3 regions of the Shewanella sp. 0m-6 genome follow, and region 1 is predicted to be linked to each of the others. Evidence: predicted binding sites of a transcription regulator. Region 1 holds the regulator's gene; each other region holds the start of a gene.
The links. Region 1 encodes sigma-54, which starts transcription at its own class of promoters, with help from an activator protein. Its sites were predicted from a motif close to GTTGGCACGNNNNTNGNNT; they were not measured.
Positions count from the first base shown of each region.

Region 2: the regulator sigma-54 is predicted to act here: its motif matches at 2,359-2,377, upstream of ACVBJC_RS09400 (DUF3192 domain-containing protein).
Region 3: the regulator sigma-54 is predicted to act here: its motif matches at 3,261-3,279, upstream of fliE (flagellar hook-basal body complex protein FliE).

Region 1 covers NZ_JBRIMD010000004.1:194,307-201,720, reverse strand. Annotated here, with positions in the region: gene lptA (lipopolysaccharide transport periplasmic protein LptA) at 1-304, shown strand, start outside; gene lptB (LPS export ABC transporter ATP-binding protein) at 301-1,032, shown strand; gene ACVBJC_RS04835 (RNA polymerase factor sigma-54) at 1,169-2,632, shown strand; gene hpf (ribosome hibernation promoting factor) at 2,662-2,949, shown strand; gene ptsN (PTS IIA-like nitrogen regulatory protein PtsN) at 2,952-3,395, shown strand; gene rapZ (RNase adapter RapZ) at 3,603-4,457, shown strand; gene ACVBJC_RS04815 (HPr family phosphocarrier protein) at 4,444-4,719, shown strand; gene mgtE (magnesium transporter) at 4,816-6,180, shown strand; gene ACVBJC_RS04805 (molybdate ABC transporter substrate-binding protein) at 6,256-7,047, opposite strand; gene ACVBJC_RS04800 (OmpA family protein) at 7,381-7,414, opposite strand, start outside.
Region 2 covers NZ_JBRIMD010000009.1:108,322-115,735, forward strand. Annotated here, with positions in the region: gene ACVBJC_RS09385 (Mpo1-like protein) at 601-903, opposite strand; gene ACVBJC_RS09390 (GNAT family N-acetyltransferase) at 896-1,534, opposite strand; gene ACVBJC_RS09395 (DUF2789 domain-containing protein) at 1,713-1,943, shown strand; gene ACVBJC_RS09400 (DUF3192 domain-containing protein) at 1,956-2,339, opposite strand; gene ACVBJC_RS09405 (hypothetical protein) at 2,476-2,853, shown strand; gene ACVBJC_RS09410 (Zn-ribbon-containing protein) at 2,853-3,626, shown strand; gene syd (SecY-interacting protein) at 3,731-4,372, opposite strand; gene queF (NADPH-dependent 7-cyano-7-deazaguanine reductase QueF) at 4,432-5,289, shown strand; gene ACVBJC_RS09425 (LysR family transcriptional regulator) at 5,474-6,391, opposite strand; gene ACVBJC_RS09430 (alkyl/aryl-sulfatase) at 6,784-7,414, shown strand, end outside.
Region 3 covers NZ_JBRIMD010000011.1:75,922-83,335, reverse strand. Annotated here, with positions in the region: gene ACVBJC_RS10585 (sensor histidine kinase) at 280-1,413, shown strand; gene ACVBJC_RS10580 (sigma-54-dependent transcriptional regulator) at 1,406-2,758, shown strand; gene fliE (flagellar hook-basal body complex protein FliE) at 3,330-3,662, shown strand; gene fliF (flagellar basal-body MS-ring/collar protein FliF) at 3,705-5,411, shown strand; gene fliG (flagellar motor switch protein FliG) at 5,401-6,447, shown strand; gene fliH (flagellar assembly protein FliH) at 6,447-7,414, shown strand, end outside.

The DNA.
Region 1 (7,414 bases):
TGTGGCGACTGGTAACCCAGCCACTTACACCCAAATAATGGATGATGGACGCCCGGCAACGGCTAGCGCAAAAGAGATCCGCTACGAACTTGCTACGCGCACACTCACCTTAGTAGGCGAAGCCACCCTAGCGCAAGACGGTAGCCAGGTCACAGGTAACCGCATTAAATACAACATCAGTTTGCAACAGCTTATTGCAGAAAGTACTGGCAAGGGCGATGACAGAGTTATCACCATTATTCAGCCTGAAACCTATCAGGAAGAGAAACCAGAATCGCCAGCGAAAAAGCAGGAACAGCAATGAACCAAATCACCTTAAAAGCGGTCAATCTTGCTAAGAGCTATAAAAATCGTGCCGTCGTACAAGATGTTAGCTTAACCGTAAAGACAGGTCAGATTGTTGGTTTGCTTGGCCCAAACGGTGCAGGTAAAACAACGACATTCTACATGGTGGTTGGCCTAGTACAGAGTGATAAGGGTAAGATCTTTATTGATGATGACGATCTTACGCTCGATCCTATGCATTTACGCGCCCGTAAAGGTATCGGTTACCTACCTCAGGAAGCCAGTATTTTTAGAAAGCTGTCAGTACGTGACAACATCATGGCCGTCTTACAGACTCGTCATGACATCAATAACGAGCAACGTGAAGAACAACTTGAGCATCTACTCGAAGAGTTTCATATCACTCACATTCGTGACAGCCAAGGTATGGCATTGTCTGGAGGCGAACGCCGCCGGGTAGAAATTGCTCGGGCACTCGCAGCTAATCCAAAGTTTATCTTGTTAGATGAGCCGTTCGCGGGTGTTGACCCCATTTCAGTTATCGATATTAAAAAAATTATTGAACAACTTAAGAGTCGCGGTCTGGGCGTACTGATCACCGATCATAATGTTCGCGAAACTTTGGACGTTTGTGAGCGTGCTTACATAGTAAGCCACGGAAATCTGATTGCTGAAGGTACACCTGCCGAAATCTTGGACAACCAACAGGTTCGAGCGGTGTACTTAGGTGAACAATTCAGGCTATAGTTAATTCACAGTATGGAAGCTGAAAAACTCAATATGGAATTATTTCCAAAAAAAATCAACGTGTTGAGTTTTTGAGCAACCTTCGCCAGTTCAACGAGCTTTAACGTTTAACTACAGTGTAGGGAATAGCGGTAAAATGAAAGCGTCACTCCAGCTCAAAATGGGTCAACAGCTCACTATGACTCCCCAGTTACAACAGGCCATTCGCCTGTTACAACTGTCTTCTTTAGAGCTGCAACAAGAGATCCAACAAGCATTAGATTCTAATCCGTTACTGGAGCTAGATGAAGAGCAGTCAGATGGCGATATGATCAACGATGAAGATCACTCTGTAAATGACTCTAATAGTGAACTCACCCAAGATAGCGCAAGCGTTGACACCTCCGAAGCCCTCACCCAAGATTCCATGCCCGATGACCTGCCTATGGATACCACTTGGGATGAAGTCTACACCGTTTCCTCTAATGCTAGCTCAGGCGTAAGTCGTGAAGATGACATGCCATTCCAAGGCGAGACTAGCGAAGGCTTATATGAGCATCTTGAGTGGCAAAAGAACCTCACCCCATTTTCAGATAACGATCTTGCTATCGCCACCGCGATTATTGATGCGATCGATGAACGAGGTTATTTAACCCAGAGCTGTGACGAAATTCTCGAAGCGATGGGCGATCCTGAAACTGAACTCGATGAAGTCGAAGCCGTTTTAAAACGAATTCAACATTTTGATCCTATCGGTGTTGCCGCCCGCAACTTAAGTGAATGCCTACTTATCCAGCTAGCACAATATGCCGCAGATACACCGCACATTGAAAATGCAAGATTACTGATTAAAGACTATTTAGACCTTATTGCGGGGCGTGATTTTAGGCAGTTAATGCGTAAAACAAAACTCAAAGAGGATGATTTACGTGAGGCGATCACACTGATCCAAACTCTTAACCCAAGACCTGGGCTTGCCATTGCACGCAGTAAAGATGAATACGTCATTCCCGACGTGTCTGTCAGCAAGAAAAAAGGTCGCTGGGTGGTAGAGCTAAATCCTGACTATATGCCTAAGATTAATGTTAATCAGCATTACGCATCAATGGCGCGTAGCACAACGAATCAGGCCGACGGTCAATTTATCCGTGGCCACCTGCAAGAAGCTAAGTGGTTTATAAAGAGCCTGGAAAGCCGCAACGACACCTTATTGAAAGTGACAAACTGTATCGTCAAATTCCAGCAAGGCTTTTTTGAGTTCGGTGAAGAAGCCATGAAACCTATGGTACTCAATGACATTGCCGAAGCTGTTGAAATGCATGAATCTACCATTTCACGTGTTACCACACAGAAGTACATGCACACCCCAAGGGGCATTTTTGAACTAAAATATTTCTTCTCAAGCCATGTGGGTACCGACGATGGCGGAGAATGCTCATCGACAGCAATTAGGGCATTTATTAAGAAATTAGTCGCAGCTGAAAACCAGAGGAAACCGTTAAGCGATAGCAAAATGGCCCAGCTTCTGGCTGAACAAGGGATTAAAGTTGCTAGACGTACGATTGCAAAATATCGAGAAGCGATGCTGATCCCGCCCTCAAACCAACGTAAGAGTTTATAACTCAAAATTAGGCACATGGAGGATCGATAATGCAAATCAACCTGACAGGACATCACATCGAAATCACCGATTCACTACGCGGTTATGTAGAAGAGAAATTTACAAAGCTTGAACGACATTTCGATCAGATCAATAATGTGCACGTTATTTTGAATGTACAAAAAATGCAGCAGATTGCCGAAGCTAAAATTCACCTTAAAAAAGGGGAAGTATTTGCTATTTCGGAACATGCAGATATGTATGCTGCAATAGACTCCCTGATCGATAAACTAGATCGTCAGGTTATTAAACACAAAGAGAAGCTGACTAAACACTAACGATGGAACTAAGTACCATCCTGCAGCCGGAGTGCACTACCTGCGCCACTCCGGGCAGTAAGAAAAAAGTACTGGAGTTAATCAGTGACATTGCCGCTGTCCAGTACCCAACCCTTTCTTCACAAGAGATCTTTGAAAGTCTCTTGGCACGAGAGAAAATGGGTAGCACGGGAATAGGTAATGGTATAGCGATTCCTCATGGAAGGCTGTCGAATATAGAACGTCCAGTTGCAGTATTGGTTAAATGTGAAGTTCCTATCCCATTTGACTCATTCGATAAGCAGCCTGTCGATATTCTATTTGCTTTATTGGTGCCATCTGATCAGTGTGAGCAACATTTAGCAACACTGTCTTGTATGGCTGAAAAACTCAACGATAAAGCGGTGGTTAAGCAGTTGAGAAAGACCAGCAATGAATCAGAGCTATACCAAGTCATTACCCAATAGCTAACTACTCAGGTCTTTAAGTTATTTATTTTTTTACACAAAAGGTAAATGATTTAAAGACCTAAGTAATTATTACAGCAATATTATTTATTCTTATTCACCCGCTCAACTTCTTGCTTTCAGCCTTAAAAAAGTTAATCTATACACTTACACAATATAACCACAAAAATCATACATTTTGTTTAATGTCTATCAGGTAATCATACGATGAAGCTTGTTTTAGTCTCAGGTCGCTCCGGTTCAGGTAAGTCCGTTCTATTAAGAATGCTAGAAGATCTCGGCTATTATTGTGTCGATAACCTGCCCTTGCCAATGATGGGGACCTTACTCAAAGAGCTATCGGGTAACACTAAGCTTGTCGCCATCAGTGTCGATATTCGTAACCTGCCAGAAAAGAAAGATGAGCTGGTTAAGCACCTCACTTTTCTGCCTGATGGGGTCGAGTTATTAAGCTTTTTCCTTAACTCAAGCGATGAAGTGCTACTTAAACGTTATAACGAGACCCGTCGTCTGCACCCTTTATCGCACGATAACATTTCGCTTAAAGAGGCCATTGCGCTAGAAGGTCGCTTGTTAGAGCCGCTAGCCAACATTGTCGATCATTATATCGATACCTCAAATCTCAACATTTACGATCTTAATGATCAGGTGCGTGAGATCCTACTTGGCAATCTTGATAAAGAGTTGATGATCAACTTCGAATCGTTTGGTTTTAAACATGGTATGCCAACCGAAGCTGACTTTATGTTTGATGTACGATTTTTGCCAAACCCACATTGGGAGCCCGACCTGCGCCCTATGACTGGGCTCGACCAACCAGTACAAGATTTCTTAAATGAACGCCCAATGGTCAACCTGTTTATTAAACAGATTGAAGATCTACTCGAAACTTGGTTACCCGATCTAGAACGTAACAACCGTAGCTACCTTACCATTGCGATTGGCTGTACCGGTGGCCAACACCGATCGGTTTATATCACTGAGCGCCTTGCTGCTCACTTCAAAGATGGCAAACATAAAATACAAGTCCGCCACCGTGAGCTAAAAAATGCCGACCATTGAACGTGAAGTTACCATCTGCAATAAACTAGGTCTTCACGCTCGCGCTGCCACAAAACTCGTTGTTTTAGCCTCCGAATTTGATGCTGAGATCACCATCATTCAAGGTGAGAAACAAGCCTCGGCTACAAGTGTACTAGGCTTATTGATGTTAGAAACAGGAATGGGAAAAACGGTACAACTCGTTGCAACCGGGACAGACGCCCAAGCAGCGCTCGATGCCATTTGCCAATTAATTGATGCCAGATTTGATGAAGATAATTAATTCGTTATTTTCCTAATGAATTTCCTAGCTACCGCACATAAATACTCTTGAGTTACGTTATGATAAGCGCCTTTAAAACGACCCAGTGAGGGAGCTATGCCGATTGAAGTCTTAGATAATCAAACAACTGACCAACGTCTCAATCAGCTGACTCAAGCATTAGGCAACGGTATGTTTGTCCACGTCCGCAACATGTTGCAGGATATGGCTGCAACGGACATTGCTTTTATTCTCGAATCTTCTCCACCTCGTACTCGTCAAGTGCTATGGCAACTGATTGACCAGGAACACACAGGTGAAATCCTCGACGAACTCGGTGAAGAGCTTAAAGACAGTCTCATTGCTCAGATGAGTCCAGAGCGCGTTGCAAAAGCCGCCGAAAACATGGACACCGATGACTTAGCCTATATTTTGCGAAGCCTGCCTGACAGCATCTTTAAGCAAGTTTTGCAGTCAATGACCAAGCAAGATCGCGTGCGTGTCGAACAAGCGCTGTCATACCCTGACGACACTGCTGGCAGCTTGATGAATACCGATACGGTTACCTTAAGGCCAGACGTCAATATCGACGTGATTTTGCGCTACTTGCGGATCCGCGGTGAACTTCCGCAAGCCACAGACATGCTATATGTGGTCGATAAACAAGACAGCGTGTTAGGTGGTGTACGTATTGCAGATCTGCTGACCTGTGACCCAAACGCCTCAGTACGTGAAATAATGGTATCGGATCTTGAAGGGATCCCTATTGGCATGTCTGACAGCGAAGTGGCGCAGCTATTTGAACGACATGACTGGGTGTCGGCCCCCGTTATCGACGCTGACAACAAGCTACTTGGCCGTATTACCATCGATGACGTGGTCGACGTTATTCGTGAAGACGCCGAACACTCTATGATGGGCATGGCAGGTATGGACGACGATACTGATACCTTTGGTCCAGTATTAAAAAGTACCTTTCGCCGCTCACTATGGTTAACCGTTAACTTATTCGCGGCATTACTCGCGGCATCAGTCAGTAATATGTTCGAAGGCACGATTGAACAATTTGCCACGATCGCGATTCTGATGACTATTGTTCCCAGTATGGGCGGCGTTGCTGGTAACCAAACTTTAGCTCTGGTTATTCGCGGTATTGCCCTTGGCCAAATCGGTAAAAGCAATTCTCGCTGGTTGATAGGTAAAGAGCTCGCCATTGGCTTCCTCAACGGCTTGCTGTGGTCTGTTCTCGTTTTTGTCGCTGTATGGATATGGAAAGGCGATATCGCCTTGGGAGCCTTGATTGCTGGCGCTATGCTCATCAATATGACGGTAGCGGGTCTTGCAGGGGCAACGATCCCTCTTATGCTAAAGAGGATGAACATCGATCCTGCATTAGCAGGGGGGATGGTATTAACCACTGTCACCGACGTGATTGGCTTATTTGCCTTCCTAGGCTTAGCCACGATTTTCTTACTTAACTAGTTATCAAGTTCGTTATCAAATTAGTTATTAAAGACTAATCAAAAGGCCGCTATTGCGGCCTTTTGATTACAAATCCTATTGCTTTAATGGGGCATCAAAACCGTAGTCAGCGAGGATCATTTGCCCGGGTTCAGAGAGAATATACATCGCCAGTTTCCAGGCATCTTGTTGGGCATCATCGAGTACAATCAAACCATAATTAGCTCCAACACTTAAAGGCTCAGGCAGCTGAACAACTTGCAGATCTTTGACCTCTTTCTGAGCCAGCACCGCATTGGTGCAATAAGTCAAAAACAGATCGGCGCGTTTATTTTCCATCACCCAAGCATAGGTATTACGGCCTTTAGGCGCTTTTGCACTGTTTTCACCACCGGTGAGCTGCAATGCTTTGGCTTCTAGCTTAGCCGTCGCTCCAGCCTGTAAGTGGTCAGCCTTTGCAAATATTTTCCAGGCGTAGTCACCTGAAGGATCGGCTTTGGGCGTTGAGGTACCTAATCGCACGTTAGGATCAAGCATCGCAGCTAGCACCCCCTCGCTGTTGATTTTGACACTCGGCTGAGCAATGGCACACATCTGATTGCGCGCAAACATCACTACGCTACTGCCCTTCCCCCCAGCTTGTAATGCTTGTGGGTGCTTCATATTGGCAGAGGCAAACACGTCTGTGTTTTCACCTGACTCTATACGCTTAAGTAATAATCCTGACGGTCCAAAATCAGCATGAACGGTTTGCTCACTCGCTGCCTGATAGGCACTAACAATATCATTCATAGCATTTTTTAAACTGCCTGCCGCTCTCAACTCAATGGGGTTAGCATTAACAGCAAAAGGTAAGCTTAGAAGTGAAACTAGCATCCATTTTTTCATCATTTTTTCCATTATCAATATTCGTTTTTAAATAAAGGCACTCATTTTAAGCAATGACAAATCATCTATAACCAAATAACAATACTTGCCTTTTAGCAAACTAACTTTAGTTGCCAAACCCGAGAGTTCAATCACGGTATCATTAGGCAGACAAGACAAAAAGTCTCATCCCCCCCTCATATTACTGCCGCCATAAATCATAGCAGTCTTAGAGACCGACTTTAGCTCAATTTCATATATTGATAGGAATAAATAACACCGACACGACAGCAGGTTAGGACATAAAAAAGCCACTCAAGAGTGGCATTAATTCAACGCATTAACGATTGCACGTTATGCGTTTGGCATCGGGCTTAAAATAATCTCT
Region 2 (7,414 bases), on a different contig from region 1:
TAAACAACCAACCAAGCTAACACATTGTATTTAAATTGTTTATGCTATTTGGATACATTTAAACAGCTTAATTTGGGACTAATTTCTCACGAACCTGTAAGAGATCTCTTACATCAATCGAAGCGAATAATCTGATCTCGCCCAAAATAGAAAGGGCGTACCAATTGGTACGCCCTAGCACAGCTTTATTTTAGCTTTCCCGCTATATATGTGCGATCCTTGCATCATCCTTGGTTAACTTGCTTCCAGCATCTTCCTTGTAAGTCCTTTTATATCCTTGTACTAAACGTACTGAGTCCATTCATTAGCCTATCCTAAGCTAAAATCCTCTTCCTGAGGTTGTCCTATTTGCATCCTGCAAAATCAATCACTTTCTGGTTTCCAGTTTACTCACTCGCTATAGCGATTACTTAACAGTTTTATTAAAAATACAAAGTGGCAACCAAACACTAACAACAAAAAAAACCTGAAAAAACCTGAAAAAACTTTAAAAACAACAGCTTGATAACAAGCAAAGACTCGTATCTCTATGAGGCTTTACTGATATCCCACAATTGCGTGAGAGATCTCTTACAAGAATCCTATCTCAAAGCGAGTTTCTTACTGATTTTTATGAGTTAACGCCCTAAATAGCATTACCCAATCAGCTAAAAAACTGTATAAGGGATACTCAAATGTTGCGGGACGATTTTTTTCAAAAATAAAATGGCCTATCCAAGCAAAGCCATAGCCAATTACAGGTAACAGCCATAACATCCACCATTGACCACTCAATAAGGCATAAATCATCGTTAAGATAACTAGGCTACTACCTACATAATGCAAAGCTCGACAGGTTTGATGCTGATGTTGAGACAAGTAAAAAGGATAAAACTCCCAAAAAGACTCAAAGCGCTTACTCATTGTTCAGCCCTCGATAAAACAGTAGTTCTCCGCTTACTTTTCCAATCGCTAACTGCTCTAGACTTTCAAAGCCATGTGCAGCAAACAAACCAATATGAGATGCCGTGCTGGCAAAAACACCCACGCCATCAAGATGCGGCTGTTCATCACACCAACTTTGAACAGCTTTTACCAGTAAGCTGCCATAGCCTTTACCTTGCTCGTTATTTGCTATCGCAATAAATTGCAAAATGCCACATTGATTACTCGGCAAATTATCGATTATTTGATTTTCTTTATGAATAAGTGCCTGAGTCGATTGCCAGCCCGTACTTAACAGCATTTTTAAACGCCAATGCCAATAACGCGCCTCACCTAACGGTATTTGCTGAGTCATGATACAAGCAACACCTACCAATCTTTCTCCAGCAAACATACCAATTAGTGCCTGTTCTTGCTGCCAGATCTCATTAAGTTCTTCTCGAATCGCACCTCGAAGTTTTTGTTCGTACTGCGCTTTATCGCCATTAAATAAAGCTTCTAAAAAGAAAGGGTCATCATGATAGGCGTTATATAGAATAGAGGCTGCAATGCGTAAATCTTCAGCGGTTAAGTAAACTGCGCGGCATTCTTCCATGGTTTGATTTTCCATTGTTATTTTCCTTGTTCTCCATCACACAACTCCAATGTAGCAAGCCCTTAGAAAAGTGCAATTAATAATCAATTCCAAAGCGCAATGTCAAAAAATGAGTGACGGTTTTGCCGATAAATCGCTTTATCGTCCATACTGAGATAAAGCGAGAAATCATTAACGAAAGGTAAAATATGTTATGGATACCACCCCACAAGATCTCACCCAGCTCTTTTTACAAATGGGTTTAGAAAGTCATGAAGAAGCCATTGAAAAGTTCATTGCTGAACATGGATTAGCAGCTGACGTACGGCTACATGAAGCGCCGTTTTGGACTGCTTCACAGAAACATTTTTTAGTTGAATCGTTTAATGAAGATGCCCAGTGGACTGAAATAATCGACCAGCTGGACACCCTTTTAAGAAAATAAGCCTATTGCGATCTAAATTTTGCTGTAGGCCATTTCTCCCCAGCCTACTACCGCATTATTACTGATCACCACAGGTGTACATTCATCCTTTGTAGTCTTGCCATCACCATGGGTGCGTTGAGTTCGATAAAAAAGCACGTATACCTCTTTATCTTGCTGAATGTATGCTTCATTAAAATCAGCCGTTCCCATTAGCGTCGTTACTTGGTTCTTAGACATACCAAGAGAGATTTTTGACAAATTGTCGCGGTTTTTATCCTGAACCTTTTCCCATGAACCATTCTCTGATCCGCCATCACCAACGTTGACCACGCAGCCAGTTAGCCCTAAGCTTGCAATCCCAAAAAACACTAAACCTAATAAATTATTTTTCACTTTAACTTCCTGTATTAACATTGTTTTAATTTTATTTAAAAAGCAATTAACATACCAAACACTAAGTTACTGTTTTAACAATACTTTATTAATTTCATCGTTTTAGCTTCGCTAATAGATTAACGAAAATGCTAACGAGTAAGGAATTTGACGAACCATGAGTCCAATAGAACAAGTACTAGCTGCCGCCAAAAGGCTCGATGATGAAGGCAAAGCCGCAACACTGGCACTCATAAAGACTAAACTCGGCAATAGCATAGCAATGCCTATATTGATCCAAGGGTTGCAACAGTTTAAATCCATGAGTACTGAAGACAAAAAAGCCTTGTCGGCGCAGATATCCACTGCAAAGGAAAGCGATGACAACGCCGCATTAAGTCACTCAGAGCAAGCAAATAAAATCACTCAACTTGAGCAAGAGTTTAGCCTGTTAAAAGGTGAGTTCAGTGTTCTAAAACAGCAGTATAGCGAACTAAAGCAGCAACTTAGTGAAGTTAAAACACACCAAAATACCAGTGAAGGAAACAATATCTAATGCATGTGATTGAGTTACGATTTGAATGCTTTGATAACACTACAATCACAGCCGCAGAAAAAGCGATTAATGGCTTACTTGAAGCGTATCGCGCTAATGGGCAAATTTTAGGCCGTGAATTTGCCGTCGCCTTTAACGATGGCGAATTTAAAGTCAGGCTGCTAACGCCAGAGAAAAGTAGCTTATCTAAGCGCTTCAACAGCCCATGGGTTGAAACAGCACTCAGTGAACTGACCGAAGCCAAGCTATTAGCCCCACGAGAGAAGTATATCGGCCAGGACATTAATTCTGAGGTCTCAAGTCAAGAGACTCCTAGCTGGCAGCTGTTATATACCAGTTATGTGCATATGTGCTCACCGCTTCGAAACGGCGATACCCTGCAGCCTATCCCGTTATATCAAATCCCAGCGACAGCCAATGGCGACCATAAACGCCTGATCCGTTGGCAAACTGAATGGCAAGCCTGTGATGAGCTGCAAATGGCTGCTGCAACCAAGGCTGAGTTTGCAGCGCTTGAAGAGTTAACTAGCCACCAAAGTGACCTCTTTAGACGTGGCTGGGATCTACGGGGCAGAGTTGAATACCTAACCCAAATTCCAACTTATTATTACTTGTACCGCGTTGGCGGTGAAAGCCTTGCCGTTGAAAAGCAGCGCCCCTGCCCTAAGTGTGGTAGCAAAGACTGGTTACTCGATGAGCCATTATTAGATATGTTTCATTTTCGCTGCGAGACCTGCCGCATCGTGTCTAATATCTCTTGGGATCACTTATAAAGCTCGATAGCTTTCCTAAAAAAATAGCTTTGCTATAAATTTCCCCATAAAAAAATGGCTCAATTAATATTGAGCCATTTTTCTTTATACAATGAATAAATCGATTACTTGCCGCGTAGATTGCGCCACATTAATTTCATACGCTGCCAAATACCTGGGTGATCGAGCTCTGGCATAGACTCTTCAATCAGCTTTACTGGCGGCGTCACTCTGGGCGTTAATTGCTCAATAAATTCATTCAACGACTTAGCAAGCATAGTACTCTGCGCTTCACCTGGGATCTCAATCCACACACTGCCGTCGGCATTATTCACCGTCAGCATGTTATCAGCTTCATCGAGAACGCCAATAAACCAAGTTTGCTCTTGCTTAAGCTTCTTCTTCATCATTAAGTGACCAATGATATTTTGCTGCAAGTATTCAAAGTCTGTTTGATTCCAAACTTGAATAAGCTCACCAGTGCCCCACTTTGAGTCAAAAAACAGCGGCGCAGAAAAGTGACGGCCATAAAAAGCATTAATTTCAGGGGTCAAGCTAAGCTCTAGTGCTGTTTCAACATTATCAAACTGACCAGGCTCGTCTCTGATCACAGCTTGCCAAAAAACCGCTTCATCGGCATCAGGTTCACTCGTAATGCAGTCAGACTCTTGCTGCTGGGCGTAATATCGAGGCTGCTCACCAAGCTTTTCTACATAGGCTTGTTGATATTTAGATAAAAAAAGATCTAAAGCGGGTAAAGAAGACACTTAAGCCAGTTCCAAAATCAGTTATAATAGGGGTCTATTTTGACATGGAAACCGTATTGATGACACAACATCATGATCCCTATAGTAACGCACCCGAACTTTCAGAATTAACGCTTGGAAAGTCGACAGGTTATCAAGAGCAGTATGATGCATCTTTACTTCAAGGCGTGCCGCGTAAGTTAAACCGTGATGCTATTGGCCTGACTCAAGAATTGCCGTTTCATGGCAGTGATATTTGGACTGGCTATGAGCTTTCCTGGTTAAATGCGAAAGGCAAGCCTATGGTGGCTATTGCTGAGTTTAGTCTCAGTTTTGATAGTAAGAATCTTATCGAGTCTAAATCGTTCAAGCTGTATTTAAACAGCTATAACCAGACTCGATTCGATAGCCTGCAAGCGGTACAAGAGCGCTTAACCCAAGATTTATGCGCCTGCGCCGATGGCGAAGTCACTGTTAAAGTTATCGAGCCGAAACAGTTTAGCCACCAGCGCATTGTAGAGCTACCGGGTACCTGTATCGATGATCTAGATATTGAAGTTGATGACTATAGCTTCAACCCTGACTACTTAGTTGACAGCGTCGATAGTAAAGCGATTGTCGCAGAGACCTTGACATCAAACTTGTTAAAATCAAACTGCCTAATCACTTCACAGCCAGACTGGGGCACAGTGATGATCCGCTATCAAGGGCCAAAGATTGACCGTGAGAAGTTACTTAGATATCTCATCTCATTTAGACAGCATAATGAGTTTCACGAGCAATGTGTTGAGCGAATTTTCGTTGATCTCAAACGTTTCTGCCAATGTGCGAAACTAACCGTTTACGCCCGTTACACTCGCCGTGGTGGTTTAGATATCAATCCGTATCGCAGCGACTTTGAACATCCGGCAGAGAACCAACGTCTAGCCAGACAGTAAGTATCTCGGCTTTAAAAATGCCTGTACAGCATGAGCTGACAGGCATTTTTTACACCCATACCAACCAGTATAATAAAGTGATCTACCTAGAGTGTTTTTTGGCTAACTCATTCAGGCAAAGAGATGGTGGAATGCTTGTTCCCGTATGAAATCAATCAACACAGAAGTAAAAAGCCCCCGTCCCTCAAGCCAGTCCTCTAAGTTCAATGGCTAAATTTAACGTATCCCTAAGCCAGATATTCGCCGGACTTAGCTGCAATTTGTGACTCCATACCATGTAATACTCGATAGGCTCCACATCAAAGGGCAACTCAAATACCTGTAACCCTAACAAGGCTGCATATTCATCAGTATAGGATTTAGAGGCGATAGCTAGTGCATCACTTTTAGAGGCCACTGCCATCATACTTAAAATCGATGATTGCTCACTGTGCATCTGTCTCGCCGGTAAAACATGTTTAGTCAGCAGTTCGGCAACACTTAAGTTATAGCGGCGCATTTTAAAAATAATATGCTTTTCACTAAAATATTGATCCTGGGTCATTGTGCCATTGATCCGTGGGTGATCTTTTCTTGCCACACACACCAATTTATCCTGCATCACCTTCTGACTTTTAAACGATGTCGACTCGGGTAGCCAGATATCCAGTGCTAAGTCGATTTTCTCTAGCTGCAGATCCATCTGCAACTCTTCCTCTATTAACGGCGGTTCACGAAATACAATATTGATTGAAAGGCCATGTAAGACTTGCTCAACCAAGCCTTGCAGAAGTTGTATCGCCGACTCGCTCGCATACACATAAAAGGTACGCTCGCTTGAGTGGGCATCAAATGCTTCAAAACTCGTCGCCACCTGTTCAATCGTTGACATTGCTGGTGCTAATTGTTGATACAGATTCATCGCACTGGCGGTGGGTTTCACTCCTCTTCCCACCCGAATGAACAACGCCTCTCCGACTATTATTTTTAACCGGGCTATGGCGTTACTCACTGAGGACTGCGTCAAGTCGAGCTCCTCTGCAGCCTGGCTAAATGATGACGTTCGATATACGGCAGTAAAAACCCGAAATAGATTAAGATCGAATGCTTTTTGCTGTGACATAAGACACTCTCGCTCCCATAAAAGATTAACCCAACATATTACATCCAAGCCTATCGGATCTTGATAGACCGATTCACAGAGCCTAATCACTAAGCCTAAACACAGGCCCTAATCACAGAGCCGAATCAAACTATGTCATTAACTCAAATCTTCAACATTGCAGGGTGAAAATAAAGTCCAACGCTTTAGTAAACCATGATTAGTCGTCACAAACATAGAGGGCCCACTCATTCATATTATAAATACTAAGTTCTAAGTTAGCGCTAATTATTAATCCTTCCAAGATCAATATACTGGCCTCAATCAAGCAAAAGTCTCGTTACAGCATCACAAGTTAATGCCAGCACAGAGACTTAACACTTTGAACCTATTCAATCTTAAAAGGGTATCCTATGAAACAGACACTACTTGCTATCTCAATCGTCTCTATTTTCTCGTTCAATGCTGCCGCAGCCCAGCACGAACATGATCACATAACAGTGCATTATCAAGGTAAAGATGCGACTAAACACACTATCGCCCACAATCAGGCCGTAGCGGACACCCTTAATTTTACCGATACTCGCGCTTTCGAGCAGTCCTCAAAAAACCTCGTAGCCAAATTTGATAAAGCCACAGCCGACATTCTCAGAGCTGAATTTGCCTTTATCAGCGACAAGACTCCCGACTCAGTGAACCCATCACTCTATCGCCAAGCCCAGCTCAATATGGTACCGAATGGTTTATACAAGGTTAGCGATGGGATCTACCAAGTTCGTGGGACTGATTTATCGAACCTAACCCTTATTCGCAGTGACAATGGCTGGATAGCCTACGATGTCTTGCTAACTAAAGAAGCTGCAAAGGCATCACTTAAATTTGCTTTAGCTAACTTGCCTGAAGACGGCGAGCTTCCCGTGGTTGCCATGATTTACTCCCATAGCCATGCCGATCACTTTGGTGGCGCTCGTGGGGTACAAGAGATGTTTCCTAATGTCAAAGTCTACGGCTCAGATAACATCACCAAAGAGATTGTTGATGAAA
Region 3 (7,414 bases), on a different contig from region 1:
TATTGCCGTCGTTTTAATCTTTTCCGTAAGCGAAGCGTTCCGTAGTGGCATTCAATTTAATCAAGCTGCCACGTGCCGTGAGGCCTGAGGCTGTTCGTCTCTGCATGCCCGTCTCAGCTTTAACCTAGAACCTAGAAGTCACGAAGTGACGCTCTCGCAGTGGCATTCAATTAAAGTCAATAGTCACGTCCTCGCAGCGCAGCGTCCTTCTTAGCTTTAAACAACTGGCACACTTCCTGCTTCACCCCATTCAAATGCAGTTTTTTTGACGGGGCCACCATGTCCGCTATTCCAAAACCACAAATCGATACAGCTAATGCGACTGATGCCGTTGGCAAAGCACATGTTGTTGATGTCAATGCTGTAAAGCGTCCACAGCTGGTTGATGTGCAGCAGGCCGCGAATATGTCAAATCGCTTGGATCATATTCTGCAGGCGATGCCTTCAGGCGTGGTGATTATAAATGGCGATGGTATGGTCACCGATGCAAATCCCGTCGCGATAGAACTGCTCGGTAGCCCGCTTGAAGGTTTACGTTGGCTACAAATAATAAATCGCGCTTTTTCACCCCAAGATGATGATGGCCATGAGGTTTCTTTACGAAACGGTCGTAGAGTTAAGCTTGCTATTACTCCGCTAACACCAGAGCCTGGGCAGTTAATTGTGTTAACGGATCTAACTGAAACGCGATTGCTGCAAAAAAACCTGTCCCATCTACAACGGTTATCAGCGTTAGGTAAAATGGTGGCAACTCTTGCTCACCAAGTCAGAACGCCGTTAAGTGCAGCACTGCTGTATGCCTCTAATCTTGCAAGCACCAAGATATCTGATGATGCTAGAAAGCGCTTTCAAGGTAAGCTTGTCGATAGACTTAATGAGTTAGAGCATCAGGTCAACGATATGCTGTTAATGGCAAAAGGACGTCAGCAAGAACTTGATAATATTATTGTTATTGAAGAAGTGGTTGATAACGTGTTGAGTAATTGCCAGCCAATCGCAGAGCAAAAGGCTTGTAAGTTGGTTTTTAATAATGAATCAAAGCAAAAAATTAGAGCCAATGATGCCGCTTTGTGTTCAGCAATCAATAATCTAGTGATGAACAGTATCGAAGCGGGCGCAAACCAAATCACGTTACATGCATTTGATACTAATACGGCTCTACACCTTGATGTCATCGACAATGGCAAGGGGCTGGATGCGGCTATGCAACAAAAGGTATTAGAACCTTTTTTTACTACCAAATCTCAAGGTACAGGTTTAGGTTTAGCCGTGGTGCAGTCGGTAGTGAGTAACCATGGTGGAAAGATGCAGTTTAGTTGCCACCCGGGCAATGGCTGCACAGCTTCATTGAAGTTTCCATTGCTGACAACCATCAAAAATGAGCAAGTACTAGGAGAGAGCCAGCATGTCTGAAGGTAAGTTGTTACTGGTAGAAGATGACGCATCACTGCGCGAAGCGTTACTCGATACCTTGATGCTAGCTCATTATGATTGCGTCGATGTTGGCAGTGCCGAAGAAGCCATTTTGACCTTAAAAAGCCAACGCTTTGATATGGTTATTAGTGACGTGCAGATGGAAGGCGTCGGTGGGATAGGTCTGCTTAATTACTTACAGCAGCACCATCCTAAAGTTCCAGTATTGTTAATGACGGCTTATGCAACTATCGATAATGCTGTTAATGCAATGAAGTTGGGTGCGGTGGATTATTTATCAAAGCCGTTTTCTGCCGAAGTATTAGTTAATCAAGTTTCTCGCTATATGCCGGCAAAGGCTGCTGAAGGCACACCGATTGTGGCTGATGAAAAGAGCTTGGCGTTATTGGCTCTGGCGCAGCGCGTAGCGGCCTCTGATGCATCTGTGATGATTATGGGACCAAGTGGCTGTGGTAAAGAGGTGTTGGCTCGATATATTCATCAAAATAGTCAACGCGCCGAGCAGCCATTTGTGGCGATTAACTGCGCAGCAATCCCTGAAAATATGCTCGAGGCTACCCTGTTTGGCTACGAGAAAGGAGCGTTTACTGGCGCCTATCAAGCGTGTCCAGGTAAGTTTGAGCAAGCACAAGGTGGCACCTTATTACTCGATGAGATCTCTGAGATGGAGGTGGGGCTGCAGGCAAAACTGTTGCGTGTACTACAAGAGCGCGAAGTTGAACGTTTAGGCGGGCGTAAAACGATAAAGCTTGATGTTCGGGTGCTTGCTACTTCTAATCGTGATTTAAAAGCCATGGCAACATCGGGCGAGTTTAGAGAAGATCTGTATTATCGTATCAACGTATTCCCGCTGACCTGGCCTTCACTTAATCAACGTCCAGCCGATATTTTGCCCTTGGCAAGGCATCTACTGCAACGTCATGCATTGATTGCTAATTACAGTGAGTTACCCGAATTAAGCGAATGCGCATCACGACGTTTATTGACTCATCGCTGGCCTGGCAATGTGCGAGAGCTTGATAACGTAATTCAAAGAGCCTTGATTCTATGCACTGCAAAAGAAATAACGGCAGCAGACATTATTATCGATTCAGTAGAATTAGATTTTAACCCTGAAAGCACACCTTTAGTTGTTAATAAACCCGCAGAGCTTGAAGGTTTAGGTGATGAGCTTAAAGCACAAGAGCATGTGATTATTTTAGAAACCTTGACTCAATGTAATGGCAGTCGAAAGTTAGTTGCTGAAAAACTTGGCATCAGTGCCAGAACGCTGCGCTATAAGATGGCAAAAATGCGCGACTCAGGAATTCAAATACCTGCTTAAAAGCTAAGACGAACGCTTCGCTCACGGAAGACGGAACGTTCGCAGGATCTCTCACAGAACGCTGCGCTGACGGTACAAGCTGAGAAGGTACAAGCTGAGATGAGAGCACATAAAATAATTTTTTGTAGGTTGGGCTTCAGCCCATCAATCAAGGAGGCACACACAAGGTTTGTCGGGATAAATCCCGACCTACGTTAAAAAAGGGCTAGGAAGAGACGGTACAAGCTTTTCCGGCTTTATCGTCTCAGCTCTATTCGGCTCTAAATCGTTTATGCTTTAATTGGCTTTTGCGTAAGCGAAGCGTTCCGTAGTGACATTCAATTAAATCAAACAGTCACGTGCCGTCAGGCCGCAGGCCGTTCGTCTATTGTTTTCCCGTCTCTGTTTTTAACGTCTTGGCTTTTTCTCGTTCTCTAGAAGTCACGAAGTGGCGCTCTCGAAGTGACGCAGTCACGTCCTCGCAGCGTAGCGTCCTTCTTGGCACTTCCCCTTCTTTTTACAAACTGGCAAGCTATTTGCTTTATCTCGCTATATCAACATTTTCGTCAAGAAAACGACATGGGAGCTAAGTATGCAAATTGGTGCGAATTCATTACTGCAAGAGATGCAGTCACTTAATGGTCAAATTGGTACTTCAAGCATTCAAACGGGCATTGCGCGCCAGGTTCAAAATACTTCAGGTAGTGATTTTGGTCAGCTGCTGTCGCAAGCTGTTGGAAATGTAAGCGAACTTCAATCAAATGCTGCTAATCTCGCCACTCGGCTCGATATGGGAGATACCACAGTCACTTTATCTGATACCGTGATCGCTAGAGAAAAATCAAGCGTTGCTTTTGAAGCAACCGTGCAAGTGCGCAATAAGCTCGTAGAAGCTTATAAAGAAATTATGAGTATGCCTGTTTAGGCCGTTATTACGTAGAAACAGGGTGCAATAGTGAGTACAGAAATGGTCGTAGGTACAGGTTCTGGTTCTGGTTTAGCAACCAACCCGCAAACATCAGGTGTTCAAGAAGAACATAAGCCTGGCTTAATGGGGTCCTTAGGTGGCGTCGATATGTTACGCCAAGTGACGATGATTTTGGCGCTTGCTATCTGTCTAGCCTTAGCTGTTTTTGTGATGATCTGGGCTCAAGAACCCGAATATCGCCCCCTAGGGCAGATGAGTACCGCTGAAATGGTGCAGGTACTTGATGTTTTAGACAAAAATCAGGTGAAATATGAGATCCAGGGTGACGTGGTTAAAGTGCCCGAGGATAAGTATCAAGATGTAAAGATGATCTTAAGTCGTGAAGGCTTAGATAGTGCTGCGAATAAAGATGATTTCTTATCTAAAGATAGTGGCTTTGGCGTCAGTCAGCGTATGGAGCAAGCGCGCTTAAAGCACAGCCAAGAACAAAATCTTGCCCGTACCATCGAAGAATTAAAAAGCGTGACCCGCGCAAAAGTGATTCTAGCCTTACCGAAAGAAAACGTATTTGCTAGAAACCGTTCAAAACCTAGTGCAACGGTTGTAGTGAGTACAAGGCGCAGTGGTTTAGCTCAAGAAGAAGTCGACTCCATTGTCGATATCGTGGCTTCTGCGGTGCATAACCTTGAGCCCAATAAAGTCACCGTGACCGATGCTAACGGCCGCTTACTTAATTCTGGCAGTCAAGACGGCGTATCAGCTATTGCTCGACGTGAGCTTGAAATTGTTCAGCAGAAAGAATCAGAATATCGCAATAAAGTTGAGTCGATTCTGATGCCAATCTTAGGTCCTGAGAACTTCACATCTCAAGTTGATGTCAGCATGGATTTCACCGCGGTTGAACAAACTGCCAAGCGCTATAATCCAGACTTACCAGCATTAAGAAGCGAGATGGTTGTAGAGAACAATTCCAATGGCGGCATTAGTGGCGGGATCCCTGGCGCCTTATCAAATCAACCTCCAATGGCATCAGATATTCCTCAGGAAGTTAATGCAACAGAATCGGTAAAGCAAACATCGGGTAGTAGCCACAAAGAGGCGACACGTAATTTCGAACTCGATACCACTATTAGCCATACTCGTCAGCAAATTGGCACACTACGTCGTGTCAGTGTTTCCGTGGCTGTTGATTTTAAAAATGCGCCAATGGCAGAAGATGGCAGTGTTAACCGGGTGCCGCGGACTGAGCAAGAACTTGCCAATATCCGCCGCTTACTAGAAGGTGCTGTCGGTTTTAATACCCAGCGCGGTGATGTGATTGAAGTGGTTACCGTGCCATTTATGGATCAGCTTATCGAGGCCGCTCCAGCGCCTCAATTGTGGGAGCAACCTTGGTTTTGGCGTGTGATAAAGCTCGTACTGGGAGCATTAGTGGTTTTGGTCTTGATCCTTGCTGTAGTGCGCCCAATGCTGAAAAAATTAGTATACCCAGATAGCGTCAACATGCCGGATGAGCCATCGGTAGGTGGTGAATTAGCAGAAATTGAAGATCAATACGCTGCAGATACCTTAGGCATGTTGCAGCGCCCTGAAGCGGAATACAGTTATGCTGATGACGGTTCTATTATGATCCCGAACCTGCACAAAGACGATGATATGATCAAAGCGATCCGCGCACTGGTGGCTAATGAGCCTGAACTATCGACACAAGTTGTGAAAAACTGGTTACTTGAAGATGACAAATGATATTAGTGTAGAAGCGAAAACGGCGCCTGGCTTTAAGCCCAGTGACTTAAGTGGTATCGAGAAGACCGCCATTTTACTGCTAAGCCTGAGTGAAAGTGATGCGGCATCGATTTTAAAGCATCTAGAGCCAAAGCAAGTGCAAAAGGTCGGTATGGCAATGGCAGCGATGCAAGACTTTGGTCAAGAGAAGGTCATTGGTGTTCACAAGCTATTTTTAGATGATATTCAAAAGTATTCATCGATTGGATTTAATAGCGAAGAGTTTGTGCGTAAGGCGTTAACAGCAGCATTAGGTGAAGACAAAGCGGGTAACCTAATCGAACAGATTATTATGGGCAGTGGTGCCAAAGGTCTTGATTCACTTAAGTGGATGGACGCGCGTCAAGTTGCCACCATTATCCAAAATGAGCACCCGCAAATTCAAACTATTGTTTTATCTTATCTTGAGCCTGATCAAGCGGCTGAGATTTTCGCCCAGTTCCCAGAAAATACCCGTTTAGATTTGATGATGCGTATTGCTAACCTTGAAGAGGTTCAGCCGGCTGCACTGCAAGAGCTTAACGACATCATGGAGAAACAGTTTGCCGGTCAAGGCGGGGCGCAAGCCGCTAAGATGGGCGGCTTGAAGGCGGCAGCCAATATCATGAATTACCTCGATACTGGGGTTGAAAGTCACTTGATGGAAACAATGCGCGAATCTGATGAAGAGATGGCGCAGCAGATCCAAGACTTGATGTTTGTGTTTGAAAACCTAAGCGATGTCGATGATATCGGCATTCAAGTATTGCTACGAGAAGTACAGCAAGACGTATTGATGAAGGCACTTAAAGGTGCAGATGAACAGCTGAAAGATAAGCTACTCAGTAATATGTCTAAACGCGCAGCCGAGCTACTTAGAGATGACCTAGAAGCAATGGGCCCAATCAGGATCAGTGAAGTTGAAGTCGCTCAGAAAGAGATCCTATCTATTGCTCGTCGTTTGAGTGATAGCGGCGAGATCATGCTAGGCGGCGGAGGCGGTGACGAGTTTCTATAATGACAGAACCTAAAGAGCCTCAAGGCGCCAGTGTGAATACGACTGACGAATTTTCCCATTGGGAACTGCCTGAAGTTAGGCAAGAAATTAATCCCTCCTCGCTGAATATGTTTGGTCGTAACAGCTTGCAAATACAGGTTGACGATCCCATTGAGTCAGAAGTTATTTTGCCGCCAACCTTAAGTGAGATTGAAGATATTCGTGCTCATGCAGAGCAAGAAGGCTTTAGTGAGGGGATGGATAAAGGCTTTAGTGAAGGCCTTGAAAAAGGGCGTTTACAAGGATTAGAGCAGGGCCATGGTGAAGGCTATTCTCAAGGCCAGCAACAAGGCTACGAAGAAGGGCTAAAAACGGCAGCCGAACAACTGCAACGTTTTGAAAGTCTACTGAGTCAGTTCGAAGCGCCATTAGCATTATTAGATACTGAAATTGAAAAAGAACTGCTCGCCACCTCGATGACGCTCGCCAAGGCTGTAATAGGCCATGAGCTTAAGACTTACCCTGAGCATATTTTATCGGCACTACGCCAAGGTGTTGATTCTTTGCCGATAAAAGAGCAAAGAGTCAATATTCGTGTCACTCCAAGCGATGAAGCCTTAATTGGCGAGTTATACACTCAAGCCCAGTTAGAACGAAACCGCTGGGAAATAGAAGCCGATCCAAGTCTAAGCCCTGGTGACTGTATTATTGACAGTGTTCGAAGTCATATTGATATGACGGTAGAAACCCGTATTGGCCATGTTTTTGCTGACCTTGATAAGCACCAACAAGATCTTTTACAGATGAAAGAGCAGCAAGAAGAAGCGTTACTTAAAGCAAGGCAACATAAAGCTGAGCAACACGCCGACTATCATGCCTCAATGACGTCAGAGCTTAACCGCGCGACTCACGAGCAAGTACTTGATGCGTCACAGGCACAAGCCTTAGGTGAGCAGGCTGCAGTGATAGATAATCAGGCCGCGGTGCT